DNA from 4 places in the Pseudomonas sp. AIG genome. Region 1 is predicted to be linked to each of the others. Evidence: predicted binding sites of a transcription regulator. Region 1 holds the regulator's gene; each other region holds the start of a gene.
What was found. The regulator FliA, encoded in region 1, starts transcription of late flagellar genes. The targets are predictions, from matches to a motif close to CTAAAGTTTNNNNNNNNNNNGCCGNTAA.

Region 1 (7,399 bases):
TAAATCGAAAAATTTGTGCCGGACATAAGGGCCTCTTCGCGAGCAGGCTCGCTCCCACAAGAGACTGCATTCCAAATGTGAGAGTGAAATGCACACCAAATGTAGGAGTGAGCCTGCTCGCGATAGCGGAGTGTCAGTTGACGAATTTTTTGGATGACACACCGCTATCGCGAGCAGGCTCACTCCTACAGTGGTCGCGTACACCTCCCTCTCTGTTTCAATCAATCGCAAAAGTTGGAAAGCTTCTTGCAGTACCCGCCGTGAGCCCGCTCTGGGCGTCAAAAGTTTGCTTTAAAGGAACGGGGAAAACCGGTGGATCGCTCTCAGTTATTCAACACAGCTCGCACGAATGTTGCCGACCTCAGTCGAGGCAATCTGGGCGTGCCGTTGTTGCTGCTGGTGATGCTGGCGATGATGATGTTGCCGGTGCCGCCGTTCCTGCTCGACGTGTTTTTTACCTTCAACATTGCCCTGTCGATTGTCGTCCTGCTGGTCTGCGTGTACGCGCTGCGGCCGCTGGATTTCGCCGTGTTCCCGACGATTCTGCTGGTCGCGACGTTATTGCGGCTGGCGTTGAACGTAGCCTCGACGCGGGTGGTAATGCTCCACGGTCAGGACGGCCACGCCGCGGCCGGTAAGGTGATTCAGGCCTTCGGTGAGGTGGTGATCGGCGGTAACTACGTGGTCGGTATCGTGGTCTTCGCGATCCTGATGATCATCAACTTCGTCGTGGTAACCAAGGGTGCCGGGCGGATTTCCGAGGTGAGCGCGCGTTTCACCCTCGATGCGATGCCCGGCAAACAAATGGCGATCGACGCCGACCTCAACGCCGGCCTGATCGACCAGAACCAGGCCAAGGCGCGCCGTCAGGAAGTCGCCCAAGAGGCTGAGTTCTACGGTTCGATGGACGGTGCCAGCAAATTCGTCCGCGGTGACGCCATCGCCGGTTTGCTGATTCTGTTCATCAACCTCATCGGCGGCATGGCCGTTGGTATCTTCCAGCACGGCATGAGCTTTGGCGACGCCGGCCGGGTTTACGCGTTGTTGACCATCGGTGACGGTTTAGTGGCGCAATTGCCATCACTGTTGTTATCGACAGCGGCAGCGATCATGGTGACCCGTGCTTCCGGTTCGGAAGACATGGGCAAGCAGATTAATCGCCAGATGTTCGCCTCGCCGAAAGCGCTGGCGGTGGCGGCCGGTCTGATGGCGGTCATGGGCCTGGTGCCGGGCATGCCGCACTTCTCGTTCCTGAGCATGGCAGCACTGGCCGCTGGCGGCGCCTACCTGTTCTGGAAGAAGCAGAACGTCGCCAAAGTCGTGGCGCTGGAAGAGGTCAAGCGTCAGCAGGAACTGCTGCCGTCGCCGGCCCGCGCCATGGAAACCAAAGAGTTGGGCTGGGACGACGTGACGCCAATCGACATGATCGGTCTGGAAGTCGGCTATCGTTTGATTCCGCTGGTGGACCGCAATCAGGGCGGGCAATTGCTGGCGCGGATCAAGGGCGTGCGCAAGAAGCTCTCGCAGGATCTCGGCTTCCTGATGCCGACCGTGCACATCCGCGACAACCTCGACCTGGCGCCGAGCGCCTATCGCCTGACCCTGATGGGCGTGATTCTCGCCGAAGCCGAGATCTACCCGGATCGCGAACTGGCGATCAACCCGGGCCAGGTCTACGGCACGCTCAACGGTATCAACGCCAAAGATCCGGCTTTCGGCCTGGAGGCGGTGTGGATCGAAATCAGCCAACGTGCGCAGGCACAATCGCTCGGTTACACCGTGGTTGACGCCAGCACCGTGGTCGCGACGCACTTGAACCAGATTCTGTACAAGCACTCCAGCGAGCTCATCGGCCACGAAGAAGTGCAGCAACTCATGCAATTGCTGGCCAAAAGCTCGCCGAAACTGGCGGAAGAGCTGGTGCCGGGCGTGGTGTCGTTGTCGCAGTTGCTCAAAGTGCTGCAAGCGTTGCTCGCCGAACACGTGCCGGTGCGCGATATCCGCAGCATCGCCGAGGCCATCGCCAACAACGCCGCGAAGAGTCAAGATACCGCCGCGTTGGTGGCTGCTGTGCGAGTCGGCGTATCGCGTGCCATCGTCCAAAGCATTGTAGGCACTGAGTCCGAGCTGCCTGTGATCACCTTGGAACCAAGGTTGGAACAAATATTGCTCAATAGTCTGCAGAAGGCAGGACAAGGCTCGGAAGAGGGCGTTCTGCTGGAGCCAAGCATGGCCGAGAAGCTGCAGCGTTCGCTCATCGAAGCGGCGCAGCGTCAGGAAATGCAAGGTCAGCCGGTGATCCTTTTGGTCGCTGGCCCGATCCGCGCGATGCTCTCGCGCTTTGGCCGCCTCGCAGTCCCTGGATTGCATGTGCTGGCCTACCAGGAAATACCGGACAACAAGCAAGTGACCATCGTTGCGACAGTAGGGCCCAACGGCTGAGGTAGTGGTTTATGCAAGTTAAGCGTTTCTTTGCCGCCGATATGCGTCAGGCCATGAAGCTGGTTCGTGATGAGCTGGGCGCTGATGCCGCCATCATTGGCAACCGCCGCATTGCCGGCGGTGTCGAGCTGACGGCGGCACTGGATTACAAACTGTCGGCGCTGGCGCCACGGGTTCCGAACATGGAACTCGAGGACGAGCTGCGCAAGACCCAGTCGCGCATCGTCACCGCCCAGGCCGAGCTGAGCCTGCGTGGCGAAGCCGACGGCAATAGCAATCGCCAGATTTTCGCCGGGCTGCCATTGACGGCGGGTCTGCCGCTGACCGCTGCCGAGCCGCTGAGCGAGCCGACTTACGCCGCCCCGGCGCGTCCGGCCCCGGCGCCTGCGCAGTCCTCCGGCGGTGTCGATCCGCGTGCCCTGGATTCGATGCGCTTTGAATTGAACAGCCTGCGCGAGCTGATGGAAGTCCAGCTCGGCACCCTGGCCTGGAATCAGCTGCAAGGCAGCCGTCCGGCGCAAGCCAATCTGTATCGCCGTCTGCAACGTATTGGCCTTTCCGGGCCGTTGTCGCGCGATCTGCTGGCGATGATCACTGATATCGAAGAGCCGCGTCAGGCCTGGCGCATGCTGCTCGCGCACCTGGCGCGGATGATTGCCGTACCGGAAGTCGAGCCGCTGGAAGAGGGCGGTGTGATTGCCATGGTCGGCCCTGCCGGCATGGGCAAGACCACCACGCTGGCCAAGCTCGCCGCGCGTTATGTGCTGAAATACGGCGCGCAGAATGTCGCGCTGGTGAGCATGGACAGTTTCCGCATCGGCGCTCAGGAACAACTGAAGACGCTGGGCCGCATTCTCAATGTGCCAGTGACTCACGTCGATCCGGGGCAATCGTTGGTGCAGGCGCTGGATCCACTGCTGCGCAAACGCGTGGTATTGATCGATACTGCCGGCCTGCAAGCCAGCGATCCAGCGCTGCGCATGCAGCTGGAAAGTCTGGCCGGGCGTGGCATTCGTTCAAAAAATTATCTGGTCTTGGCAACCACCAGCCAGAAACAGGTTCTAACCGCCGCTTATCACAGTTACAAGCGTTGCGGGCTAGCCGGGTGCATCCTGACTAAACTGGATGAAACGGCCAGCCTTGGCGAAGTGTTGAGCCTGGCGATCAGTCATGAATTGCCGGTCGCGTACCTGACCGATGGCCCACGGATTCCGGATGATTTGCATCTGCCGCGCCGTCATCAACTGGTCAGCCGCGCCGTCAGCGTGCAAATGCAGGAAGAACCCAGCGAAGAAGCCATGGCTGACATGTTCGCTGATATCTATCACAGCCCGACCAAGCAGGTAGGCTGAGGTATTCATGAACAGTTTTTGTACCTACATCGATGGTCTGCCATGCATTGTTCCGGTTGTGAACGCGCAGCCAGTAATGTGGCCTCCGTCTATGCAAGACAAGGTAAAGAAATAACATGGGCAGCATGCATCCCGTACAGGTGATCGCGGTGACCGGCGGCAAAGGTGGCGTCGGCAAGACTAACGTGTCAGTGAACTTGTCGCTGGCGCTGGCAGAGCTTGGCCGTCGGGTCATGCTGCTGGACGCCGATCTGGGACTGGCGAACGTCGACGTTTTGTTGGGTCTGACCCCTAAACGCACACTGGCCGACGTGATCGAAGGCCGTTGCGAATTGCGCGACGTGCTGTTGCAAGGCCCCGGTGGCATCCGCATCGTCCCGGCCGCGTCCGGCACGCAGAGCATGGTGCACCTGAGCCCGGCGCAACACGCCGGTCTGATTCAGGCGTTCAGCGACATCGGCGACAATCTCGACGTACTGGTGATCGACACCGCTGCGGGTATTGGTGACTCGGTAGTCAGTTTTGTTCGCGCCGCGCAAGAAGTGTTGCTGGTGGTCTGCGACGAGCCGACCTCGATCACTGACGCTTACGCACTGATCAAATTGCTTAACCGTGATTACGGCATGAACCGCTTCCGCGTCCTCGCCAACATGGCGCAGAGCCCGCAGGAAGGGCGCAACCTGTTCGCCAAGTTGACCAAGGTCACGGATCGCTTCCTTGACGTCGCTCTACAATACGTCGGCGCCGTGCCTTACGACGAAAGCGTGCGTAAAGCGGTGCAGAAGCAGCGTGCGGTGTACGAAGCCTTCCCGCGTTCCAAGTGCGCGCTGGCGTTCAAGGCGATCGCGCAGAAGGTCGACACCTGGCCGCTGCCCGCCAACCCGCGTGGCCACCTTGAATTTTTCGTCGAGCGCCTCGTGCAGCAAACGGCAGGGCCCGTGCTATGACCGCAAGCGGTATGAACTACTACAAGAAGTCGGCACGTGACGCGCAGTACGAACTGATCGAGCGTTACGCGCCACTGGTCAAACGCATTGCCTATCACTTGCTGGCGCGATTGCCGGCGAGTGTGCAGGTCGAAGACCTGATCCAGGCCGGGATGATCGGCCTGCTCGAAGTCTCGACCAAATATGACGCCAGCAAAGGCGCCAGTTTCGAAACGTACGCGGGCATTCGAATCCGCGGCGCGATGCTCGACGAAGTGCGCAAAGGGGACTGGGCGCCACGCTCGGTTCACCGCAATACCCGTATGGTCAGTGACGCAATTCGCTCAATTGAAGCTAAAACCGGCCGTGATGCTAAAGATCACGAGGTTGCGGCCGAACTCCAATTGAGTCTCGACGATTACTACGGGATTTTGAATGACACCTTGGGCAGCCGCCTGTTCAGTTTCGACGACCTGCTGCAGGACGGCGAACACGAAGGGCTGCACGAGGATGGCGCGAGTGCTCATCTTGAGCCGTCACGCGATCTGGAAGATGAACGTTTCCAGGCCGCGTTGGCGGACGCGATTGCCAATTTGCCGGAGCGTGAGCGACTGGTGTTGGCGCTGTACTACGACGAAGAGCTGAACCTCAAGGAGATCGGTGAAGTCCTTGGCGTCAGTGAATCGCGGGTCAGCCAGTTACACAGCCAGTGCGCGGCCCGTTTGCGGGGGCGTTTGGGGGAGTGGCGAGCGCGCTGAAGGCAGTGTGGGGACACTGCGAACGAGGCTGGTGCGGTGATGAGCGGCACCGGTCTTGCTCTGTTGTGCTCCAGACAGTCTTCGAGTGCTGCGCCGATTGATTGAAGTGGCGCGTCCAGGTGCTGGGCGCGTTTAAGACTGCTTGGAGGTCGAATTGAACAAAGACATGAAAATCCTCATCGTTGATGACTTCTCAACGATGCGGCGGATCATCAAGAACCTGCTGCGCGATCTTGGGTTCACCAACACCGTCGAGGCCGACGATGGCATTACTGCCATTCCGGTACTCAACAGCGGCAGCATCGACTTTCTGGTAACGGACTGGAACATGCCGGGCATGACCGGTATCGACCTGCTGCGCCACGTGCGTGCCGATGAAAAACTCAAGCACCTGCCAGTGCTGATGGTGACTGCAGAAGCCAAGCGCGAGCAGATCATCGAAGCCGCTCAGGCCGGTGTGAACGGCTACGTCGTCAAACCTTTCACGGCTCAGGCGTTGAAAGACAAAATCGAGAAGATTTTCGAACGCATCGGCTGATGAACGCGCGGGGGAGCTATGGAGCATAACGAATCTTCACAGGGCGATTTCGAGTCGACCCTGAAAAAACACGCGGTCGAACTGGTCGAAAGCCTTGAAAAAGGCAGGTTCGGCGACGCTGTGCAACTGATCCATGAGCTCAATCAGACCCGTGACCGTGGCCTGTACCAGGAAGTGGGCAAGCTCACACGTGAATTGCACAGTGCGATCGTCAACTTCCAGATCGACCCGAACATGCCGCAGGCCGAGGAAGTGTCGCAAATCACCGACGCCACCGAACGCCTGGGCTATGTGGTCAAGCTGACGGAAGCCGCGGCCAACCGCACCATGGATCTGGTGGAAAGCGCCACGCCGGTGGTCAACAGTCTGGCTGATGAAGCGCAGACCTTGAGTGCCGATTGGGGTCGCTTCATGCGTCGCGAGGTCGGGGCTGAAGAGTTCCGCGAACTGGCGCGCCGGGTCGACGGTTTTCTGTCGCGCAGCAGCACGGACAACCGTGCGGTGTCGAGCAATCTCAACGACATCCTGCTGGCCCAGGATTACCAGGACCTGACCGGTCAGGTGATCAAACGTGTGACCCAACTGGTTACCGAAGTCGAAAGCAATTTGCTCAAACTCGTGCTCATGGCCAGTCAGGTCGACCGCTTTGCGGGCATCGAACATGACCGCGCCGCGATGCTTGCAGAAAAAGATCCACAAAAACATCTCTCGCAGGGTGAAGGTCCGCAGATTCATGCCGATAAACGAGAAGACGTTGTGTCCGGTCAGGACGATGTGGACGATTTGTTATCCAGCCTCGGGTTCTAGAGTTTTGGAATTTTAGGTTTTTTGGGTTTTTAGACCTGTAGGAGCACCCCATTAATGAGCTTCGGCGCCGATGAAGAGATCCTTCAGGATTTCCTGGTTGAGGCCGGCGAGATTCTTGAGCAACTGTCCGAACAACTGGTCGAGCTGGAAAGCCGTCCGGATGACGCAGATCTGCTCAACGCAATTTTTCGCGGTTTCCACACTGTAAAAGGGGGCGCCGGCTTCCTTCAGCTCAATGAGCTGGTGGAGTGCTGTCACATCGCCGAAAACGTGTTCGACATCCTGCGCAAGGGTGAGCGTCGCGTTGATGCAGAACTGATGGACGTTGTCCTCGAAGCACTGGACGCGGTGAACAGTATGTTCACTGAGGTTCGTGAGCGTGCGCCGATCACTGCTGCCACCCCGGAACTGCTGGCCGCCCTGGCGCGCCTGGCCGAACCGCAAGCGGCGGATGCAGCCCCGGCGTCGCCGGTGGCCGAGATGATCGAAGAACTGGTCGTCGAAGGCGACTCGTCGGGCGACATCACCGATAACGAATTTGAGCAACTGCTGGACTCGCTGAACGCCGTCAAGGCC
Region 2 (7,399 bases), on a different contig from region 1:
ACGGTATTGTTGCTCGAACACGAACCGGACACCGCGCCGGTTGGCGTCAGTGACTGGCTGGTGTTCGACGCCCTTGACGCCGGCATGCTGCGCCGTTGCCTGCGCCATGTGCGCGAACGCGGCGTTCTCGAAAACACCCTGCAACGCCTCGCCGAACAGGATCCGCTGACCGGCATCGCCAACCGTCAGGGTTTCCAGACCTTGCTCGCCGCGCGTCTTGCGGAAGGCGATGGTCGCGGCCTGGCCCTCGGCCATCTCGACCTCGACAACTTCCGCCACGCCAACGATGCCCTCGGCCACCAGGCTGGCGATCGGCTGATCCTGCAGGTCGTGGCGCGGCTAAAAAGTCAGCTGGAAGCGGGCGATCAACTGGCCCGTCTCGGCAGTGATGAATTCGCCTTGCTGATCGACACCCGCCGCGCGCCGCAGCGCGCCGAATGGATGGCCGAACGCATCACCGAAGCGCTCGCCGAACCGTATTGGGTCGATGGCGAGAGCCTGCTCATCGGCTCCAGCCTCGGCATCGCCCATGCCCGCGCGCAGGGCGGCGCCGACCCGCTGATGTGGCATGCCCACATCGCCATGCAGCAGGCCAAGAGCACGCAAGGCTGCACCTTTCACATCTTCAACGAACGCATCAACCGCAATGCGCGGAGCATGGCTGACCTCGAAAGCGAGCTGCGCCGGGCCTTGCGTCGTGATGAGCTGGAATTGCATTACCAGCCACGCCTGAATCTTGAGGACGGCCAAATTGTCGGCCTCGAAGCGTTGGTGCGCTGGCGCCATGGCGAACGTGGTTTGCTGCCGCCGAGTGAATTCGTGCCGTTGGCCGAGCAGAGCGGATTGATTGTGCCGCTGGGTTACTGGGTGATTTCCCGGGCCTTGCGTGACATGCAGGCGTTGCGTGAGCGTGGTCTGCCGGCGCTGCACATGGCGATCAACCTGTCGTTCCGCCAGTTTCAGGACAGTCAGCTATTACCGACGTTGAGCCGGTTGATCGTCGAGCGTGGCGTTGAGGCGCAGTGGCTGGAATTCGAACTGACCGAAACCGCGGTGATGCGCCGCAGCGATCTGGTCAAGCAGACCATGGACGCCCTCGGCCGTCTCGGCGTGCGTTTCTCGCTGGATGACTTCGGCACCGGGTTCTCGTCGTTCGTGCACCTCAACAGCTTGCCAATCACTTTGCTGAAGATCGACAAGAGCTTCGTCGGCGGCATGGAGCAGCGCGAAGAGAACCGCAAACTGGTGCACGCGATGATCAATCTCGCGCACAACCTGCATCTGGAAGTGGTCGCGGAGGGGGTGGAAACTCCGGAGCAACTTGAGCTGCTGCGCGGATTTGGTTGCGATCAGGTGCAGGGTTATTTGATCAGCCGGCCGTTGCCGTTGGCGGAGTTGGTTGAGTACCTGACCTTCGGCTCAAGCCAGCAGTCAGCCCTCGAAATCGTGAGCTGAACACATAACCAATGTAGGAGTGAGCCTGCTCGCGATAGCGGTGTGTCAGAAATGATGAGTTGTCTGACACACCGCTATCGCGAGCAGGCTCACTCCTACAAGGGATCTCAGTCGGTCTGCGGGACAGTGAACTGACTTGATGACGCAGGCTCCAGCCGAATCATCCGCTTCATCTTCCACTCGAACGCCAGCGTCAAACTCACCGCCGCACACGCCAGGCCCAGCGCCAATCCCCACCAGACGCCCGTCGGCCCCCAGTTCAAATGGAACGCCATCCACCACGCCGCCGGCGCGCCAATCAACCAATAGCAAGCGAGCCCGACCAGAAACGTGGTTTTCGCATCCTTGAGTCCACGGATGCAGCCCATGGCAATCGTCTGCGTGCCGTCGAACAACTCAAACCATGCCGCCACTGCCAACAGGCTCACCGCCAGACGAATCACCTCGGCAAACGCCGGGTCGTTGTGATCAAGGAACAACCCGACCAACTGATTCGGCAGCAACCAGAACACCATGGCGAAACCCAGCATGACCACGGCGCCAAAGACGATCCCGACCCGCCCGGACATCCGCGCATCGCTCAATTGCCCGGCGCCGTAATGCTGGCCGACGCGCATGGTGATCGCATACGACATGCCCGCCGGCACCATGAACGCCACTGAGACGATTTGCAGGGCGATCTGGTGTGCGCCCAATTGCGTGCTGCCCATGGTGCCCATGCACAATGCCGCGAAGGCGAACAAACCGACTTCGACGGCATAGGTTCCGCCGATTGGCAGACCAAGACGCCAGAGTTCTTTCAGGTACTGCCGATTCGGCCGCGACAGGCCCGCGCGCAGCGGATAAGCGTCATACGCCGGATGCCGACGGATATGCCAGGCCAACGCGAGTGCCATGCAATTGGCGACAATCGCCGTGACCAGGCCGATGCCCGTCAGGCCCATTTTCGGCAGACCGAACATGCCGGTGATCAGCGCGTAATTGAGCAGGAAGTTGGCCACGGTGCCAGCGAGGCTGATAACCATCACCGGGGTCGCCCGACCAATCGCACTGGTGAAACCGCGCAAAGCCATGAAGCTGAGGTAGCCGGGCAGGGCGAAGGGCAGGGCGATCAGGAATTGCCCGGCGGCGTTGACGTTGGTTTCGGTCTGGCCGAACAGCAGCAACACCGGTTTCAGGTTCCACAGCAGCAAACCGGCGCCCAGCGCCATCAGCCACGCCAGCCACAGACCGGCCTGAGTCAGCCGTGCGGCGCCGATGATGTCGCCGGCGCCCTTGCGAATTGCCACCAGCGTGCCGACCGCCGCAATCACGCCAATGCAGAAAATCGACACAAACGAATAGCTCGCCGCGCCGAGACCGCCGCCCGCGAGGGCTTCGGGACTCAGGCGCGCCATCATCAGGGTGTCGGTCAGCACCATCAGCATGTGCGCCAACTGTGAAGCGATCAACGGCCCTGCCAGCCGCAGAATGGCCCAGAGTTCGGTACGCACAGGATGCTGCATGGTCATCACCACTCGATTTCAGAGGGAACAGGAGACCGTCGATTCTCAGGCCTTGGCAGGCTTTGCACAAAGGGATAAAAAGGATGGGTGGCATGATTAAAACTCATGCTGATCAGATTCTGTCAGTCCGGCTGCATCCCGCTATAGGAGCTTTCTGTATGTCTCGTCGTCTTCCTCCCTTGTATGCCCTGCGCGCATTTGAAGCGGCGGCGCGACATAGCTCGTTCACCCGTGCGGCGGAAGAGTTGTCGATCACCCAGAGTGCGGTCAGTCGGCATATTCGAACCCTGGAAGATCATTTCGCTTGTCGGCTGTTCCATCGCAGCGGGCGCAATCTGCAATTGACCGAAGCCGCGCGTTTACTGTTGCCCGGAATCCGCGAAGGGTTCAGTGCGCTGGAGCGGGCCTGTAATACCTTGCGCGCCGAAGACGACATTCTGCGCATGAAGGCGCCGTCGACCCTGACCATGCGCTGGCTGTTGGCGCGGCTCAGTCGCTTTCGCCACTTGCAGCCGGGCAACGAAGTGCAACTGACCAGCGCCTGGATGGATGTCGATTCGGTGGACTTCAACGATGAGCCGTTCGATTGCGCTGTGCTGCTGAGTGACGGGCATTTTCCGCCGGACTGGGAGGCCAGCCTGCTGTTTCCTGAAGAGCTTATTCCAGTAGGGGCGCCGAACCTGCTGAATGATCAACCGTGGGATCTGGCTCGGCTGGCCTGCACCGAATTACTTCACCCGACGCCGGATCGTCGCGATTGGCGCAGTTGGCTGGAACATATGGGGTTGTCTGAGCAGGTGTCACTTAAAGGCGGGCAGGTGTTCGATACGCTGGAGTTGGGCATGATCGCGGCGGCTCGCGGTTACGGGGTGTCGATGGGCGATCTGTTGATGGTCGCCGAGGACGTCGCGCAAGGACGCCTGAGCCTGCCGTGGCCAACGGCGGTCGCCAGCGGATTGAATTATTACCTGGTGTGGCCAAAAACCCGTCCGGGAGGTGAACGTTTGCGTCGTCTCAGCGACTTCCTGCAAGGCGAAGTCCGCGCCATGGAGCTGCCAGCGGTTGCGCGCTTGAGCTGAAACGTTCGAGCCGCCACAATGGCGGCCTTGCGCCATACCCACGTTGCGCGCTCAAGTATTCGGTTTCACCGCCGACTATGAGCAAGTGGAACCGTCGTGCCGGTCTCCACGATTCACCCCCACTATTAGAAAATTATCCGAGTCGAGATCAAGGAGGATCCCGTGGCTCGGCCAGGAGCTGTCCATGTCTCAACCTCGCGCTCGGATCGCCTCGCAGCTGGGCCTCGCGCTCGCCGTGATACTGGCGATTGTCATCAGTGGCAGTACAGTGTTCGCCCTGCGTTCGCTGGATTCGGCCAACCTCGCCACCCGTGAAGAGCATCTGGCCAGTGAGGCGCGGCTGTTGGCCGACCAACTGAGCACCTTCCACGGCACGCTGCGGGAAAGCACCCAGCGTCTGAGCGGGTTGTTCGAGAAGCGCTTCAGCGCGGGTTTGAGCATTCACCCGAGTGAGCCGGTAGCGGTGGCAGGCACCCAGACCCCGGGTTTGCACCTGGGCAGCGAAGTGCTGAACAACAACTTCAAGGAAGTCGACGAGTTCAAGCAGATGACCGCCGGTGTCGCCACGCTGTTCGTGCGCAGCGGCGAAGACTTCGTCCGGGTCAGCACCTCGCTGACCAAACAGGACGGCACGCGCGCCATCGGCACCTTGCTCGATCACGCGCACCCGGCCTACGCGAAGCTGATGGCAGGGCAGGGGTATGTCGGTCGCGCCTTGCTGTTCGATCGTTCCTACATGACTCAGTACACGCCAGTGCGTGACGGCAGCGGCAAGGTGATTGCAGTGCTGTTCGTCGGCTTCGATTACACCGACGCGCAGAATGCCCAGTTCGATAACCTGAAGCGCTTCCGCATCGGCCAGACCGGTTCCCTGGCGCTGCTCGACGAGCAAAACAAATGGCTGGTCGCCCCGGCGGGTGTGCAGGCGCTGGATCAGGCGATTCCGCTGATCAATGGTCTGGCGAAAACACCGGGCAAAGGTCAGTTCTGGGACGACAAGTCCGAGGATTTCTACAGCGTTGCCGTGCCTTTCGACGGCGGGCCGTGGTCGGTCGTGGCGAGCATGCCGAAAGCCGAGATTCGCGCGGTGACCTGGAGTGTCGGTACGCAACTGGCAATCGGCAGTCTGTTGGCGATGCTGTTGGCGGTCGGGTCGGTGGTCTGGCTGCTGCGCAGCAAACTGGCGCCACTGAGCGACCTGGTGCGTCAGGCCGAAGCCTTGGGCGCCGGTGATCTGAGCGTGCGCCTGAACGTGTCGAGCAACGACGAAATCGGCCAGTTGTCGCGCGCGTTCAACCAGATGAGTCAGGCTTTATCGACCATGGTTGAGCACATCCGTCGCGCCTCGCAAGAAGTTAACAGCCGTGCGCAGGCGTTGTCCGGTTTGTCCGGCGGTGCTTATGAGGGCATGGAACAGCAGTCCGGCGAAATCACCAGCATGGCTGGCGCGGTGGAGGAGTTCAGCGCGACCTCGCTGAACATTGCCGACAACATGGGCGCGACCCAGCGTCTGGCGCAGGAAAACGCCCAGCAAACGCAGATTGGCCGCAGCTCGATGGAGGAAGCTTCGTCCTCGCTGGAGCAAATCGCTGGCGCCTTGAACAGCACCGCCACCGTGATCAACACCCTCGGTCAACGCTCCCAGGAGATTGGCGGCATCGTCGGCGTGATTACGTCGATTGCCGAACAAACCAACTTGCTGGCGCTCAACGCCGCTATTGAAGCCGCCCGTGCCGGCGAGCAAGGTCGCGGCTTTGCCGTGGTGGCGGATGAAGTGCGCAGCCTGGCCTCGCGCACCCGTCAGGCCACCGATGAAATTTCCAGCATGATTCACAGCATTCAGCAGGAAACCGGCAACGCGATCAGCACCATGGAACAGGGCAATGTGCTGATGCAGGAAGGCTTGTCGCGCAACGCCAATGTTGCCTCGGCGCTGGCGCGCATCGATGAGCAGAGCCGTTCGGCGGGTCAGCAGTTTGCCGCGATTACCACGGCGACTCAGGAGCAGAGCAGCACCGCGACCTTGCTGAGCAGTAACCTGCAAAGCATTGCGATGGCCAACAGTGAGCAGCGCGAAGTGGTGTCCAACCTGGCCGTGACCGCCAAGGAACTTGAAGGTCTGGCGGCCGAACTGCGTCAGGAGGTTGACCGGTTCCGTTAAGGCGCCGGTACCTTATTGATACACCGAGAGGTCCTCACTGGAGTCGACCTCTCCCCATTCGCCGGTGTAGGCGACAGCTTCAATTGGCACACGACCGGCATCGATGACGCGTTGCAGAGTGTTGGTCATGTGCATGCTGTCGCGTTGCTGCGGCGACAGTTCGGCACGCAGCCGTACGACTTCCGCCCAGCCTTCGGGCGTGAAGCGCAAAAGCCCCATGTACTGCCCCTGAACATCGTCCACCGATTGCGGTTTGTTGCCGATTTCGGCCAGCGTGTGCGTGGCGGTCAGGCGAAAGGTTTCGGCATCCAGCAACGGGTCGCCGAAACGCTCGGTCCACAACTGCAACCAGTTGGGGTCGTAGGTGACGGCCAACGCTGCGTCGCTGTTGATCAACGACTGCACCGCCACAGGGCTGTAGAAAATATCCGAATAGCTGACGATGCACGGCTGGCCCTCAAGCCAGGACTCGGCGCAGGCCAGTGATGAAACCATGTTGGTCTCGGCCCAGCGCGGGTTGTGAAACTCGCTCAGGCCACGTTCTGCCAGCAGCTCGCGCCTGTAACCGGTCACCACCGCGATGTCGCTGATACCCGCTGCCCGCAATGACTCCAGCTGCCATTCCAGCAGCGGTTTACCGCGCAACTCGACCAGACATTTTGGGCGTTCATCGGTGAGGCTTTTCATGCGGCTGCCACGTCCGGCAGCCAGAATAATGGCTTTCACTACAGGTCTATCCCGTGAATTCTTCAGTGGAATCGGTTTCGCCAAACAGTTGCTGCAGACGCTGAAGGTCGTGCGACGCGAAATCGTTCTCGCGCTCCGGGTGCCACATCCAGCCCTGCCACGGTCGTTGCAGGTGGCGGATCGCTTCGATTTCGCCGTCCTCGCTGCGCGCCAGCACCTCGAACCCGAGTGGGCAATCGGCGAGGGCGAAGGTGTGATAGCTGTTGACCTCGGCGACGATCTGCCCGCATAGCTGATGCCGGGTGCGGACATGGCCAGTGACCGGTTTCAGCGAGACACCCGACCAGTGCGCAACCATCTGCATGCCCCGGCAAATCCCCAACAACGGCAGATGGCGCGCATGGGCGTGATCCAGCAGTCTGCTTTCAGTCTGATCACGGGCCGGGCACTGACCGATGTCATTGCCGCCCGACAGCACGATGGCTTGTGGGTTAACCGCTGTCAGCCAACGA
Region 3 (7,399 bases), on a different contig from region 1:
TAACAGTGCCAGTGAGGGTATCTTTTTTGTAGGTTTGAGTGCCGTTGTTGGCGACAGACAAACCACTGGAGCTTTGGTTGGCAGCGGCAGCTGCTTGAGCTACGCGACCACCGGACACAGCGATTGCCAGGTTGTTTTTCTGTTGGTTGAAGTTGCCGGCACTGTTGTTCACGCCGATATTACCCGAGCCACTGTTGCCGACGTTGTTGAGGCTGGCGTTGGCGGTGCTGGAGTAGTTGCCTACAGCGTTGTTGGCGTTGACTTGAGTGGCACTGGAGACAGCCACTGCGGTGCCGAAGATGAAGCTTTCGTCAGCAGTCGCCAGAGCCGCAGCGTTGTCTTGTTGGTTGCCGTCGCCTGCGGTGTTGTTCGCACCGATGTTGCCGTTGGCACCATTGAGCGAGCCACTGACGCTGGCGTTGTTTTGAGTGCCTTGGTTAAGCACAGTATTGCCGCCGCTGCTTTGCGTATCGAGCACTGCGGCACCGGCGCCAGCGCCGATTTGCAGCAGTTCTTCGAGGGTAGGGCCTTTTGGATCATGGCCATTGCCATGACCGTTGCCGTTCCCGTTACCATGACCGTGATCATTGTCATCACGACCGCCTGCCTGTGCTGCGATTGCCATCACTGCTGCAAGTGCGAAAACCAGTGGTTTGAGAGCCATTGTAGGTTTCATGGTGTTTCTCCATCGTGCTTATTAGTTGGTTAAGTGTTGGTACTTTCTAATTGCACTGCTTTTGTTGTTTGGGTCAGTCAGCGACCCGGATGCTCAGGGTGTTAGCCATTCGGTTCCCCACCCCGGCACTCTGGTTCACCTGGATTACCCCGCGGCTGCCGGTGAAGGCCTGATCACTTGTCGTGACCTGGCGACTGCCGGGTGAGGTACCAGTTGCTCCTGAGCTCGGTAAAAGCGCCACGTTCTGTTGTGAAAGGGCACTGTCGTCAACGCTCTGCGGGGCAGCACTGATGCTGACGCGCGTCACGTTGGCCATCTGGTTGTTGGCGCCGGCACCCTGGTTCACACCGAGAATCCCGTTGCCATTACTGAAAGAGTTGCCGCCGATGGTGGCGCTGGCATTCGTCGACGGATTGCCGGGTGTATCGATGTGTTGGCGGACGATCGTCGTAGCGCTCGCCGACGTGCCAATGGCGATGGATTTGGCATTGGTTTGCTGCATCTGGTCGCCGGCGGCCTGGTTGACGTTGTAATTGCCGCGGTACTGAATGCCGGTGTCCTGAATGTTCGCGTTGTTCACTGAACTGGGGTCGGCCGCCATGGCACTGGCGCAGCCGAAGAGGGTAAGCAGGAGCAGGGTGCGATTCATCTTATTGGCCTCCAGCCATGCGGGTCAGCGGAGCGAGGCCGGCGCCCATTGCGCGGTTGACGGTGTTGGAGATGGAACTGCCACCGCCGCCGCCATGACCGGCACTCATGCCGGGCAGACCATTGGGGTTGGTCAGCACATTGGTCCCCGGCAGGCTACCGGTTGCGGTCGACATACCGCCGCGAATCGACGAACCACTGGCTACACTGGCGAAGTCACCGTCATTGAGTTCGGTGCTGTTCATCGCCTGGTTGATGCGGCCGGAAGGGTTGGCATTGACGGTCGTCGGGTAGGGGTCTTTGCCGCCGCTGCGACCGATAGGAATCGGCTGGACATCGCGATTGAGCACAATCACACCGTTGCCTTCTGCCTGTACGTTGAAACTCACGAACGTACTGGCGGCTGATCCAATCAGCAGGAGGCAAGTAAAGGCTTTTTTGATATTCCCCACGGCTGCAATTCCTTCTTCAGTGGGCTGCCCTTGGTCAGCGTTGTGAAGGAGAGAGCGAAAGCTGTGCCGCTTTTGAAATGTGTTTGAATTTCAATTGCTTGGGAAATAGATGCGCAGGCCTGATACACCGGCTGTTTCATGGCTGATACACGCAGGGTTGCGCTGACCTGTCCATTGGCTGAACAAAGCTCTGAAACAAGGGTTTGCAGCGGTGTGTATCAGCCGCGTAACAACCCGGATGACAAAGCGATGAACAGTGCTGAAACGGCCACTTTGCGCTTGGACGACTGTTTCAAGAACGGACACTTTGCCCCCAAACCAGGGGAAAATATCGGGGAAGGGCACCCGTCGAGCGGGTCACTCAGTCAGCAGTTGCTCGACGGCGGCGAAGGCCTGCGTCTGGCGCTCGGCCCAATTGCCCTCGATGACCTGTAAACGCTGGTGGTGGTTTTCCAGCCAGTTTTGCGTGGCTCGGTAAAACGCCAGTCGCTCGTCCAGATCCGGTTGGCAACGTTGACCATCATCGGTCCAGTCAATCTGTTCCGGGGACAGCAACAGGTGCAGGTCGTAATGCCGCGCCAACAATTCGGATTCCAGCCAGGCCGGGCAATCGCCGAACAGCGTCTGGCTCCAGAGAATATTGCTCAACAAATGGGTGTCGAGAATCAGCAGGGACGGCTGTTGCGCCCGCGCTTGATCTTCCCATTGCAGTTGACCGCGAGCGATTTCAGGGATGTCGGCCAGACAGGTGTCACGGGGATTGAGTTCGATAAACCGGCGCACGTACTCATCCACGCGCAAGCCGCCAAAGCGCTGTTGCAGGCCCGCCGCCAGCCAGCTCTTGCCGGTGGATTCCGGGCCGGTCAGGACCACGACCTTCATGTGCGCAACGCCGGGTCGGCGCGCCATTCGCGAAAGCCTTGAATCGCCAGCAGGGTGAACAGAGCGTACAGCGCAGCGGTGAGGTACAGCCCCTTATAGATGAACAGGCCGACGAAGATCACATCGAGCACGAACCACAGCGCCCAGCATTGCAGGCGCTTCTGCGCCATCCACAGTTGCGCGACCAGACTGAAACCGGTCAGCGCCGCATCCAGCCACGGTTGCGCGGCGTCGGTCCAATGGGCCATCGCCGCGCCGAGCAAGACACTGCCGACGGCACCAATACCCAAGCCGAGCAACAGCGAACGGTGATCGAGGCGGGTGACCTCGCGGCCGTCATGCATCGTCCCGGCGCGGGTCCATTGCCACCAGCCATAGACTTGCAACGCGGCGTAAATCACTTGCAGCAACATGTCCGAGTACAGCTTCACTTCGAAGAAGATCCAGCTATAGAGCAACACCATGACCAGCCCGATCGGCCAGCACCACGGATTCTGTTTGACCGTCAGCCAGACGGCGATCACACCGAGGGCGGCGGCAAACAGTTCAAGCCCGGACATGGGGGTTCCTTGGGGGAGTCGAAGAAGGGGGCGGATTGTACTGCATTGGACTAGGGACTGATGACCGCTGTAGATCAAAAGCCCCTCACCCTAACCCTCTCCCGGAGGGAGAGGGGACTGACCGAGTTGGATGTTCGAGATCCGCCGACCTGATCTTTCTGCGTTGAATCCATAATCGACTCGATTTTTCAGGTCGACGTATAGCTTGAGACACCTCGGTCGGCCCCCTCTCCTCGGGGAGAGGGCTGGGGTGAGGGGGGGCTCACCAGAGTTACACGGGTCAGACGCGGAACTGGCGCAGAAGGCCGTTGAGTTGTTCGCTCAATTGGCCGAGGCGTACGCTGGCCGCACTCGACTGCTCGGCCGCGATCGCCGTGCTGTGCGAGAGGCCAGCCGCCTGGGTGACGTTCTGATTGATGTCCTCGACCACATGCGCCTGCTGCAACGTCGCGCTGGCAATCGACGCATTCAGGCCATTGAGATTGCGCAGTGCCTGGCCAATGGCATTCAGACTCGCCCCGGCCAGTCCCGCTTGTTCGATGGTCAATTGCGACGCCTTGCTGCTGTCGCCGATCACCTTCACGGCCGCCTCGGAATGGTTCTGCAGGCGCTCGATCATCGACTGGATTTCCGCTGTCGATTTCTGTGTGCGCTGCGCCAGCAGGCGTACTTCATCCGCCACCACGGCGAAACCGCGTCCTTGTTCACCGGCCCGGGCCGCTTCAATGGCGGCATTGAGCGCGAGCAGGTTGGTCTGCTCGGCAATCGAGCGGATCACTTCCAGCACGCTGCCGATCTGGGTGCTTTCGGCCGCCAGGGTGCGAATCACTTCAACGGCTTGATCAATGGTCCCGGACAGCTTGTCGATCTGCTGCAAGCTGCCATCGATATTGATCTGGCCCTGTTGCGCCTGGGCTTCGGCATCGCGCATTTCGGCGGCGGCGTGCTCGGCGTTCTTCGCCACGTCTTGCACGCCATAGGTCACTTCGTTGATCGCTGTGGCCACCAGTTCCATCTGCTGCGATTGCTGCTGGCTACGTTGCTGCGCCTGCGAGGCGTCGTTGCCCAGTTCGCTGGACGACTGGCCAAGGGCGCTGGCCGACACCTGCAAGTCACCGATCACCCGGCGCAGTTTGGCGGTAAAGGCGTTGAAGTGATGGGCCAGTTCAGTGACTTCATCCTTGCCATGGGTATCGAGGCTGCGGGTCAGGTCGCTTTCGCCGCTGGCGATGTTGGCCATGGCGTTGACGGTTTCCTGCAGCGGCCGGACGATGCTGCGCGCGATCAGGATCACCAGCAGCGCCATGATCACGGCAATCGCCAAACCGATGACCGTGGCCTTGATCACTTGGCCCTGGAATTCCGCCTGCACATCGTCGACGTAAACCCCGGAACCGAGCACCCAGCCCCAAGGCTCGAACAGTTTGACGTAGGAGGTCTTGGCCACCGGCTCGCTGGCGCCGGGTTTCGGCCAACGGTAGTCGACCATGCCGGCGCCTTTGGCCTTGGCGATGGCGACCATTTCGTTGAACACCGCAAAGCCGTCCGGGTCGCGGATCGCCGAGAGGTTCTGGCCTTCGAGTTTGGGGTTGGTCGGGTGCATGACCATCACGGGCGTGAGGTCGTTGATCCAGAAATAATCGCTCTGGTCATAGCGCAGGCCACGAATCGCCGTCAGCGCCTGTTTCTGCGCCGCCTCTTTGCTCAGGGTGCCGGCGGTTTCGAGGTCGTGGTAGTAGGTCAGCAGGCCACTGGCCGTCTGCACCACGTGCTGGGTTTTCTGGGCCTTGGCGTGGTAGAGATCGTCGTGGATCTGCTTGAGCATCAACATGCCCAAGGTCAGCAACATGACCACCGCCACAATCAAGATGAGCCACAAGCGTCGGCTGATCGACACACTGCGCAAGCTGTTCATAACGCTGTCACTCCGGATTCTTTTTCTTGTAATAAACGACCGCCAGCATCCAACCACGATTTCGTGAGCGGGCATACGCGACCCAAGTCGTATAACGCGGCAGCGCTATTAAGGCTTGTCTGTTAGGATTTCGGCCCCGCGCGTGAAAACCTGAATCCAAATTGATATTTCACGGAATTTTGACCGTTTCGTGTGGATCCTGTGCGTGCGGAATCGGTACAGCCATAAACAGCTACGCTGATCGCAGTGAACGCTAGAAAAATACTATCGGAGCATGCCAACGCGCATCGCTCTTTGGGGGATTGATGGATCTTTGGACGGCCTTGCAGGCACTGATACTAGGAGTTGTAGAAGGGCTGACGGAGTTTTTGCCCATTTCCAGTACCGGACACCAGATCATTGTTGCCGACTTGCTCGATTTCGGCGGCGAACGGGCCATGGCGTTCAATATCATCATCCAGCTCGGCGCGATCCTCGCGGTGGTCTGGGAGTTTCGGCGCAAGATTCTTGATGTGGTCATCGGCTTGCCGACACAGCCCAGCGCACGGCGTTTTACCGCCAACCTGCTGATTGCGTTTCTGCCCGCTGTGGTGCTGGGCGTGATCTTCGCCGACCTGATCCACGAATACCTGTTCAACCCGATTACCGTGGCGACAGCACTGGTGGTGGGCGGCATCATCATGTTGTGGGCGGAAAAGCGTCAGCATGAAGTGCATGCGGAAACGGTCGACGAGATCACTTGGAAAGATGCCTTGAAGGTTGGCTTCGCGCAGTGTCTGGCGATGATTCCCGGCACCTCGCGCTCTGGCTCGACGATCATTGGCGGGTTGTTGTTCGGCCTGTCGCGCAAGACTGCCACCGAGTTCTCGTTCTTCCTCGCGATGCCAACCATGGTCGGTGCGGCGGTCTATTCGGGCTACAAGTACCGTCACCTGTTTGTGCCAGCGGACTTCCCGGTGTTCGCCATCGGCTTTGTCACCGCGTTCATCTTCGCCATGATCGCCGTGCGCGGCTTGCTCAAGTTCATTGCCAGCCACAGCTATGCGGCGTTCGCCTGGTATCGGATTGTGTTTGGTCTGGTCATTCTGGCGACGTGGCAGTTTGGCTGGATCGATTGGGCGGCGGCCAAACCATGAGTGATTCCCGCGCACGCCGACCCGAAGGGCGACCTTCGGGTGGCAACAACATCCAGCATCTGAAGCTGAAGCTGGTGGTTCTGCTGATCGTCTGCGCACTGCCGTTGTTCGGCTCAGTGTCGATGTGGCTGCGCGGGATCTCGCGGGTGCCGTTGGCCGCTTACGGGATCGTCAGTGTGTTGGCGTTCTTCATGTACTGGGCCGACAAGCGCAAGGCGCGCACCGATGCCTGGCGCACGCCGGAAAACGTCCTGCATGCCGTGGAACTGGCCGGCGGCTGGCCGGGCGCGTTGATTGCCCAGCAGGTATTCCGGCACAAGACGCGCAAGGTGTCGTTTCAGATTCTGTTCTGGGTGATTGTGCTGCTGCATCAGGTGTTCTGGATCGACCAGCTGTTTCTTGGTTCGAACCTGTTGACCCTGTTCTGAATACACCGCAATTCCCTATGTAGGAGTGAGCCTGCTCGCGATAGCGGAGTGTCAGTCAAAGAAATTCCAACTGACACTCCGCTATCGCGAGCAGGCTCACTCCTACAGGGATCGGGGTTAGAGCAATAAACCGATTTGGGTCTTTTTCGGCAACTTGCTCACCACCAGTTGATGCGAGCGCTGCAACAACCCCTGCAACTCTTCGGCACCCAAAGGGTAGGGCGGATGCATGATGATCCACTGCGCCCGCGCCAGATACGGCGCCGGGTGAATGCCCGGGCGGTCGCAATGGCCGAGAAACAGATCCTTGTCGACCTTGAATGCCAGCGAATCGCCGCGCAGCCCCTGCAAGGCAAACATCTTGTTGCCGGCAATCGAAAACACCCGCACGCCACCCCACTTGTAATCTTCCCGAGCACCCGGCAATGCCAGGCAGAACGCCGCAACGTCGGCTTCGCTCATTTTTCCCTTGCTCATAACAACCGCTCCCCACAAGCATTGAACGATTCGACCAGATGATCGATCCACGCGCGCACCGCCGGCATCACCCCGCGTCGATGCGGATACACCGCTTGCAGCCAGCCGCCGGGCAGTGACCACTCTGGCAGCAATTGCACCAGCGTGCCGTTTCTCAGTTCTTCTTCGCAGTACATCATCGGCAGCAAAGTGAAACCCTGACCGGCCAGCACGCAGGCTTTGCGC
Region 4 (7,399 bases), on a different contig from region 1:
GTTAATCAGTGGCAGCAACTGCTGGGTCAGGAAGAACGGCCCTTTCAGCTGGATATTCATCAGCAAATCGAACTGCTCCGGCGTGGTTTCGGCGAACAGTGCATGCACACCGATCCCGGCATTGTTGATCAGGAAATCAAAACGCTGACGGTCGAAAGTCTGCTGCAACGCCTGCTCAACATGTTTACCGAAATCGGCAAAGCTTTCGCTGCGGCCGACGTCCAGTTGCAGCATCACGGCTTTGCCGCCAAGTGCTTGCACTTCGGCAACCAGCGCCTGAGCTTCGTCAGCACGGCTGTTGTAAGTGCCGATAACGTCGATGCCCTGAGCGGCCAAGTGCAGCGCTGCGTTTTTGCCCAGGCCACGGCTGGCGCCAGTAATCAATGCGATTTTTCGGTTCATGGGACTTCCTCGATTGCGGTGAGTGGTGATGATGGACTCAGTTTATTTATCCGCAGGGAGGTGATAAACAGACTGAAATCGGAATCACTGATCGGATCAGCCGAACAATCAAAGGCCTGCCATGAACAAACTGGAACTGCTGCGCACCTTCGTCCGGGTCAGCGAATTGTCGAGTTTCACCCTCGCGGGCGAGAGCCTTGGCTTGCCGCGCTCGACCGTGTCGGAGCATGTGCAAGCGCTGGAAGCCCTGCTCGGTACACGCCTGTTGCAACGCACCACGCGCAAAGTGCAGGCAACTCAGGACGGTCTGGTGCTGTACGAACGCAGCAAGGATCTGCTCTCGCACATGGACGAGATCGAAGGCTTGTTCCGCCAGGACGAGGCTTCGCTGACCGGGCGCATTCGGGTCGATCTGCCGAACATTCTCGCGCGGCGTCTGGTGATGCCGAGCCTGCCGCAGTTCATGGATCGCCACCCGAATCTGGAGCTGGAAATCAGCAGCACCGATCGCCGCGTGGATCTGCTCAGCGAAGGGTTCGATTGCGTGGTGCGGATTGGCGCGCAGCCCGATCAATCGGTGGTCGCGCGGCATCTTGGTGACTTCCCCATGGTCAATTGCGCCAGTCCCGCGTACCTCGCGCGCTACGGCGTGCCGCAGACACTGGAAGATCTCGCGCAGCATCGGCTGGTGCATTACGTCGGCGTATTGGGTTCGCGTTCGGAAGGGTTTGTGTACGAGGAGGGTGGTCAGGTTAAACGCCTGCCGATGGCTGGCAGCATTACGGTCAACAGCACTGACGCTTACGAGTCGGCGTGCCTTGGCGGCTTCGGTCTGACTCAGGTGCCGCGTACCGGCATGCAACCGCATCTGGATAACGGTGAACTGGTGACGGTGTTGCCGCAATTCACGGCGCCAGCGATGGGGATTTCATTGCTGTATGCCAGGCAGCGACACCTACCTTTACGAGTGCGGGTATTCATGGATTGGCTCGGCGATCTGATTCGCTCCGCGCTCTGAACCTGAACACCGGTCAAAACTGTAGGAGTGAGCCTGCTCGCGATAGCGGTGTGTCAGTTTAATCAATGTTGACTGATACACCGCTATCGCGAGCAGGCTCACTCCTACAGGGGACTTTCTTCGGTCAGAAGATCTGGGTGAACAGCCAGTAAAGGCTGCCCGACAGCAGAATCGCGGCCGGCAGCGTCAGCACCCACGCCATCAACAGATTGCGGATGGTCCTCATCTGCAACCCACCACCATTGGCAACCATGGTCCCGGCCACACCCGAGGACAACACATGCGTCGTCGACACCGGCAAACCAAACATGTCCGCCGCGCCAATGGTCAGCATCGCCACGGTTTCCGCCGAGGCACCCTGGGCATACGTCAGATGGGTCTTGCCGATCTTCTCGCCGACCGTCACCACAATCCGCTTCCAGCCAACCATGGTGCCCAGACCCAGCGCAATGGCCACGGCGATCTTCACCCACAGCGGAATAAATCGCGTGGCGTTGTCGATCTGTTGCTTGAACAGTTGCAGTTTGCTGCTGGTGTCGGCGTCGAAATTGCCGACCTTGTTCTTGTCCATCAGGCGAATACTTTCGCTGGCCAGGTACATGTCGTTACGCACGTTACCCATGGCTTCGGCCGGGACTTTCGCCAGCGAACCGTAGCCTTTGACTTCTTCGCCAATGTGTCCGGTGAGGGCGGCGAGGGCGGGGATCAGTTGCGGCGTGGCGTCCTTGCTGCGCACGTAGTCGGAGAGCACTGCACGCGGATCGGCCGGCGTCGGCAGCGGTGCACTTTTCACCAGTGCTTGCTGGGTGACTTGCGCCACGGCGGCAAACTGCAGCGACTGTTCTTCCGGCATGGTGCGGTTGAGTGCGTAGGCCATCGGCAGCGTGCCGACCAGAATCAGCATGATCAGGCCCATGCCTTTCTGGCCGTCATTGGAACCGTGAGCGAAGGACACGCCGGTGCAAGTCAAAATCAGCAAACCGCGAATCCACCACGGCGGCGGCGTGTTGCCCTCCGGTGCCTTGTACAGCGAACGGTTTTTCACGAACGCGCGCAGCGCCAGCAGCAACAGCGCCGCACAGCCGAAGCCCACCAGTGGCGACAGCAGCAAGGCGTAACCGATCTTGGTCGCCTGTGCCCAGTCGACACCGCTGGTGCCGTCGCGGCCGTGCATCAAGGCATTGGCCACACCGACACCGATAATCGAACCGATCAGCGTGTGCGAAGACGACGCCGGCAAACACAGCCACCAGGTGCCGAGGTTCCACAGGATCGCCGCGATCAGCAGGGCGAAAATCATCGAGAAACCGGCAGACGAACCGACCTGCAGAATCAGCTCCACCGGCAGCAACGCGATGATGCCGAACGCCACCGCACCGCTCGAGAGCAGCACGCCGAGGAAGTTGAAGAAGCCCGACCAGACCACGGCCACATTCGGCGGCAGCGAATGGGTATAGATCACCGTTGCGACGGCGTTGGCGGTGTCATGGAAGCCGTTGACGAACTCGAAACCCAGCGCAATCAACAGCGCCACACCAAGCAACAGGAACGGCGTCCAGGTGGTCACCACCGTGCCGAGTTCGTGCATGTCGTGCATCAGGCTGTAGGCGGTGAAGAGCATCCCCATCGCCAACACGGCGAAAAAGATCACGTAGGTGAACGGGCCGGTTTTCTTGTCGAGGGCCGGCCTGCCGCTGGCGGCGGACGCGGGGCTGGCGGTCAGGGAGGGAGTAGCCATGGGAGGACAATCCTGAGCGAGGGAAGGAATGTCGCCCATGATCATTGCAGAATGTTACAGAGAGACTGCGCCATGTCAGTGTTTGGCGGATTAATCCCACCGTCGGTCTTCTGCTCGTTCCCACGCTCTGCGTGGGAACGCCGCCCGGGACGCTCCGCGTCCCTGTGACGCAGAGCGTCACTTGATGCATTCCCACGCAGAGCGTGGGAACGAGCGTGTGGAGAAGTCAATAATCCCCGCGCTTGCGAAACGCCCAACGCCCGGCAATCACGGTGAACGTCGCCACCAGCGCGACCAATATCCAGAACCCCTCCGGATCCTGCGACAACGGCACGCCACCCACATTCATCCCGAAAAAACCGGCAATGATATTGATCGGCAGCGCCAGCACCGTCACCACGGTCAGGGTGAACAGCGTGCGGTTGCTCTGTTCGTTGAGGTTGGCGGCGATCTCCTCCTGCAGCAGTTTGATCCGCTCACCGAGAGCCGTGAGGTCGTTGATGATCAGCGCAAACTCCTCGGTGGATTTGCGCAGCTCCTTGACGTCCTCCTTCTGCAACCACGGCGGCGGCCGGTTGAGCAGACGCAGCAACGAGCCCGGTTCCAGCGCCAACAACCGTTGCAATCGCACCAGCACGCGGCGGTTGGCACCGAGTTCGGCACGGTTGGTCGACAGCCGCGAGGAAAGCAATTCGTCCTCGACCTGATCGACGCTCAGGCTGGTCTTGCGCACGATCTGCGTGAGCACTTCGCCTTGGTCACGGAGCAGATGCACGAGCAGCTCCGAGGGCGAACGAAAGCGCTCGCCGGCCTTCACCGACGAGCGCAATTTGTCCACCGAATGCAGCGGTTGCAGACGCGCACTGACGATCAGTTTGCTGCGCACACAGACCCACAGCGTCGACACGTCCGAGGAGACCATGCTGCTGAGGTTGAACACCACATCGTTGACCACCGCCAGCAACGCCGAGTCGACATGCTCGATGCGCGTCGACCGTGAGCCTTCGTGCAGCGCCTCGAAAAACTCTTCGGGCAGTTGCAGATGACTTTTCATCCAGCGCTCGCACGCCGCATGCGCCAGATTGAGGTGCAGCCAAAGGAATTCACCGCTGTCGCTGTCGTCCTGCAAACAGCGCAATGCCGTGGCCGAATCGACTTCGCGGCCACGTTCGCCGGGCAGGAAGCGAAAGCCGTAGAGCAGGCCGAACAGATCAGGATCGCGATGACTGATATCGAGGCTGTGGTTCATGAAGGCTCGCTGCGAAGAGGGGGCATCGGTCGCGCAAATGGCAGGTTCACTGAGCCGCATCATCGCAATGTCACATGACGTTTATGTGACAGCAAAGTGACGTCAAATCAGCGACTTACCGACGGTCGGATTTTCTTCAAGAAGCGCTCTGGCGCGCCGATCACAGGTGCGTTAGGTTGCGCGCCATTGGCCATGAGCCAAGGCTCGCCGACATGGATGTCCGGCAAAATTTCACGCCTTACCGGGCGTGCCTCATCCTTGTCCTGAGTATCTTGCGATGCTGCAAAAATCCCTGAGAGCGCAAATTCTCGCCCTGCTGAGCGGTAGCCTGCTGGCGATGCTGTTGATCGCGCTGGCGTGTTTTCATTTCCTGTCCAACGGCGTGCAAAGCTACAGCCAGTTGATCGCCGGCCCCTTGCACACGTCGCAATTGATCGACGAAGCCAACCTGCAATTCAAGGTGCAGGTGCAGGAGTGGAAAAACGTTCTGCTGCGCGGCAAACAACCGGCGGACCTGGCCAAATACTGGAGCCAGTTCGAAGATCGCCAGCGCGATGTGCAAAACATCCTCGGCGAACTGGCCGGGCAGAAAGGCCTCGAGCCTAGCCTGAAAAACCGCATCGAACGCCTGCGCGATGAGCATCGTCAGCTCGGTTCTGCCTATCAGAAGGGCCGCGATGCCTACGTGGCGGCCGGTGGCGATCCAACGGCAGGCGACAGCGCCGTCAAAGGTGTCGATCGTGCTACCAGCGATCAGATGAGTGAACTGGTCAGCGAGTTGCGCAAGCAAGGGACAGAGCAGTCGGCGCTGATCAGTGCCGAGGCCGATCGCACGGTGTTGTTCGGTCTGCTGGTGATGCTCGCGTCGGGCCTGTTGATCGGCCTGCTCAGTCTGTGGCTGGTCAACCGCAATCTGGTCGAACCGATCCGCAAACTGATCGATTACGTCACCCAGTTGAGTCGCGGCAAACTCGCCGAACGTGTGGTCAGCGACCGTCAGGATGAGTTGGGCAATCTCGCCGCTGCGGCCAACACCCTGCGTGATTTCCTCGCCGACACCTTCACCCGTTTGCAACGCAGTGCGTCGGATCTGGACAGCGCCAGCGGTGAGTTGAACGCCATTGCCACGACCATGGCCGGCGGCACCAACGAGCAGTTCAATCGCACCGATCAGGTGGCCACGGCGATGAACGAAATGTCCGCCACCGCGCAGGAAGTGGCGCGTCACGCCGCCGACGCCGCACGTGCGGCCGACGATGCCGACCAGTCCGCCCAACAGGGTGAAAAGGTCATGCAGAGCACCATCCATTCGATCACCCAGATGCGCGGCGAGATCGCCAACACCGCTACGGTGATCCGTCGTCTGGAAGCTGACAGCGGCCGCATCGGTAAAGTACTGGAAGTGATTCGCGGCATTGCCGAACAGACCAACCTGCTGGCGCTCAACGCTGCGATCGAAGCGGCACGCGCCGGTGAAGCCGGGCGTGGTTTTGCCGTGGTCGCCGATGAAGTGCGCAATCTGGCACAACGCACCGCCGAGTCGATCATCGAGATCAACCAGATCATCCAGAGCGTGCAGACCGGCGCAGTGGACGCAGCGCAAGCCATCGACAGCGGCCAGACGCGCAGCGATGAAAGTGTCGAGCAAGTGACTCAGGCCGGGGCGATGCTGGAGCGCATCACGCACGCCGTGGAAGCGATCCGCGACATGAACCGTCAGATCGCCACCGCTGCCGAAGAGCAGACCTCGGTGGCCGAGGACATCTCGCGCAACCTCACCGAGATCACCTCGATCGCCAGCACCAACCTCGACAACGTGCAGCGCACCGAAAGCGCCAGCCAGAACCTGCATGGCCTGTCCGGGCAACTGAACGAAGTCACCGCGCGCTTGAGCGCCTGACGCATTGACCGTGTACCGGTTCGGATACCGAGTCGGTACACAGTCGATCTCAAATTGAGGCGGCCATGGTCGATGACCGGTTATCTATAACCGGCATTGGAGCCTTTCCATGGTCAGCATCACTTCTGTTTCGATCAATCAGACCGTCACGACACCCACCAGCAAAACCTCGATCAGTGACGTCGGTGACGACACGTCTACCTCAGCAACCGCCAGCACGGGCGCGACGGCCGATAGCGGTAAAGTCGCCGCCGGTGGTGGGGCCGCTCAGACGGGTGACAGCAGTTCCAGCAGCAGTGAAGAATCGGATTCGGTGAAAGAACTGCGCAAGCAGATTGCCGAACTGCAGAAGCAATTGCAGGAAGAACAGCAGGCGTTGCAAGCGGCGCAGGCGAAGCAGGAAAGTTCGGATGCCAAGGCGACTGAAGTGGCGGCGGCTCAGGCGCAGATCACCGCTACCTCGGCTTCTCTGTCCACTGCCACAGCCTCGCTGTTGCAGGCGTTGCAGGATTCCGACAGCAGCACTTCCGGTTCGCTGGTCAGCACCTCGGCCTAAGCATCACCGCATTCCCTTGTAGGAGTGAGCCTGCTCGCGATCGCGGTGAATCAGTCGACATCCCCGTTGCTGACCCACCGCGATCGCGAGCAGGCTCACTCCTACAGGGATTCTCTGTCTGCCAAGGTTCTGCAGCTAAGCCGATCCACTGTGGGAGCGAGCTTGCTCGCGAAGGCGCTTGTTCAGTCAATATCTATAGTGGCTGACGCTCCGTTTTCGCGAGCAAGCTCGCTCCCACATGGATTTACGCCAGACACAAAAAAGCCGCACGATCTCTCAATCGTGCGGCTTTTGGTTGTTTGGTAAATCAAGTGTCTTGCTTGTTGCTCAACACCTTGCCAGTGGTCGCATCAAAGTCCACATCGAACTCTTTGCCATCAGCCGTCTTCAGCTCAACTTCATACTCATAACCATTGAAGTGGTTATCCAGATCCGTGTCAGTGATGGTCGCACCCGGGTGCAGTTTCAACGCTTCGGCGTTCATCGACTCCAGCGACTTGATCTTGCCGGACTTAACCAGTTCAGGAATCTGGTCG

Region 2: ACWR1S_RS02310 (methyl-accepting chemotaxis protein) is a predicted target of FliA. The motif match lies at 4,090-4,117, and genes of this name have one in related genera.
Region 3: ACWR1S_RS12345 (methyl-accepting chemotaxis protein) is a predicted target of FliA. The motif match lies at 5,261-5,288, and genes of this name have one in related genera.
Region 4: ACWR1S_RS19720 (methyl-accepting chemotaxis protein) is a predicted target of FliA. The motif match lies at 4,543-4,570, and genes of this name have one in related genera.

The regions. Positions count from the first base shown of each region.
Region 1 is NZ_CDROCK010000055.1:2,606-10,004, forward strand. It holds gene flhA (flagellar biosynthesis protein FlhA) at 313-2,442, shown strand; gene flhF (flagellar biosynthesis protein FlhF) at 2,454-3,794, shown strand; gene fleN (flagellar synthesis regulator FleN) at 3,911-4,741, shown strand; gene fliA (RNA polymerase sigma factor FliA) at 4,738-5,478, shown strand; gene ACWR1S_RS25400 (chemotaxis response regulator CheY) at 5,645-6,016, shown strand; gene ACWR1S_RS25405 (protein phosphatase CheZ) at 6,035-6,823, shown strand; gene ACWR1S_RS25410 (chemotaxis protein CheA) at 6,878-7,399, shown strand, end outside.
Region 2 is NZ_CDROCK010000002.1:181,856-189,254, forward strand. It holds gene ACWR1S_RS02295 (putative bifunctional diguanylate cyclase/phosphodiesterase) at 1-1,455, shown strand, start outside; gene ACWR1S_RS02300 (NorM family multidrug efflux MATE transporter) at 1,563-2,960, opposite strand; gene ACWR1S_RS02305 (LysR substrate-binding domain-containing protein) at 3,119-4,039, shown strand; gene ACWR1S_RS02310 (methyl-accepting chemotaxis protein) at 4,224-6,200, shown strand; gene ACWR1S_RS02315 (phosphocholine cytidylyltransferase family protein) at 6,213-6,926, opposite strand; gene ACWR1S_RS02320 (gamma-glutamyl-gamma-aminobutyrate hydrolase family protein) at 6,934-7,399, opposite strand, start outside.
Region 3 is NZ_CDROCK010000017.1:13,468-20,866, forward strand. It holds gene ACWR1S_RS12315 (heme utilization protein) at 1-676, opposite strand, end outside; gene ACWR1S_RS12320 (adhesin) at 750-1,325, opposite strand; gene ACWR1S_RS12325 (hypothetical protein) at 1,327-1,776, opposite strand; gene ACWR1S_RS12330 (hypothetical protein) at 1,737-1,916, opposite strand; gene ACWR1S_RS12335 (AAA family ATPase) at 2,134-2,658, opposite strand; gene pnuC (nicotinamide riboside transporter PnuC) at 2,655-3,218, opposite strand; gene ACWR1S_RS12345 (methyl-accepting chemotaxis protein) at 3,499-5,133, opposite strand; gene ACWR1S_RS12350 (undecaprenyl-diphosphate phosphatase) at 5,439-6,269, shown strand; gene ACWR1S_RS12355 (DUF1294 domain-containing protein) at 6,266-6,697, shown strand; gene ACWR1S_RS12360 (MmcQ/YjbR family DNA-binding protein) at 6,815-7,174, opposite strand; gene ACWR1S_RS12365 (LysR substrate-binding domain-containing protein) at 7,171-7,399, opposite strand, start outside.
Region 4 is NZ_CDROCK010000035.1:51,426-58,824, reverse strand. It holds gene ACWR1S_RS19740 (SDR family NAD(P)-dependent oxidoreductase) at 1-402, opposite strand, end outside; gene ACWR1S_RS19735 (LysR family transcriptional regulator) at 524-1,420, shown strand; gene ACWR1S_RS19730 (inorganic phosphate transporter) at 1,545-3,158, opposite strand; gene ACWR1S_RS19725 (transporter) at 3,385-4,407, opposite strand; gene ACWR1S_RS19720 (methyl-accepting chemotaxis protein) at 4,685-6,307, shown strand; gene ACWR1S_RS19715 (hypothetical protein) at 6,417-6,863, shown strand; gene ACWR1S_RS19710 (PepSY domain-containing protein) at 7,171-7,399, opposite strand, start outside.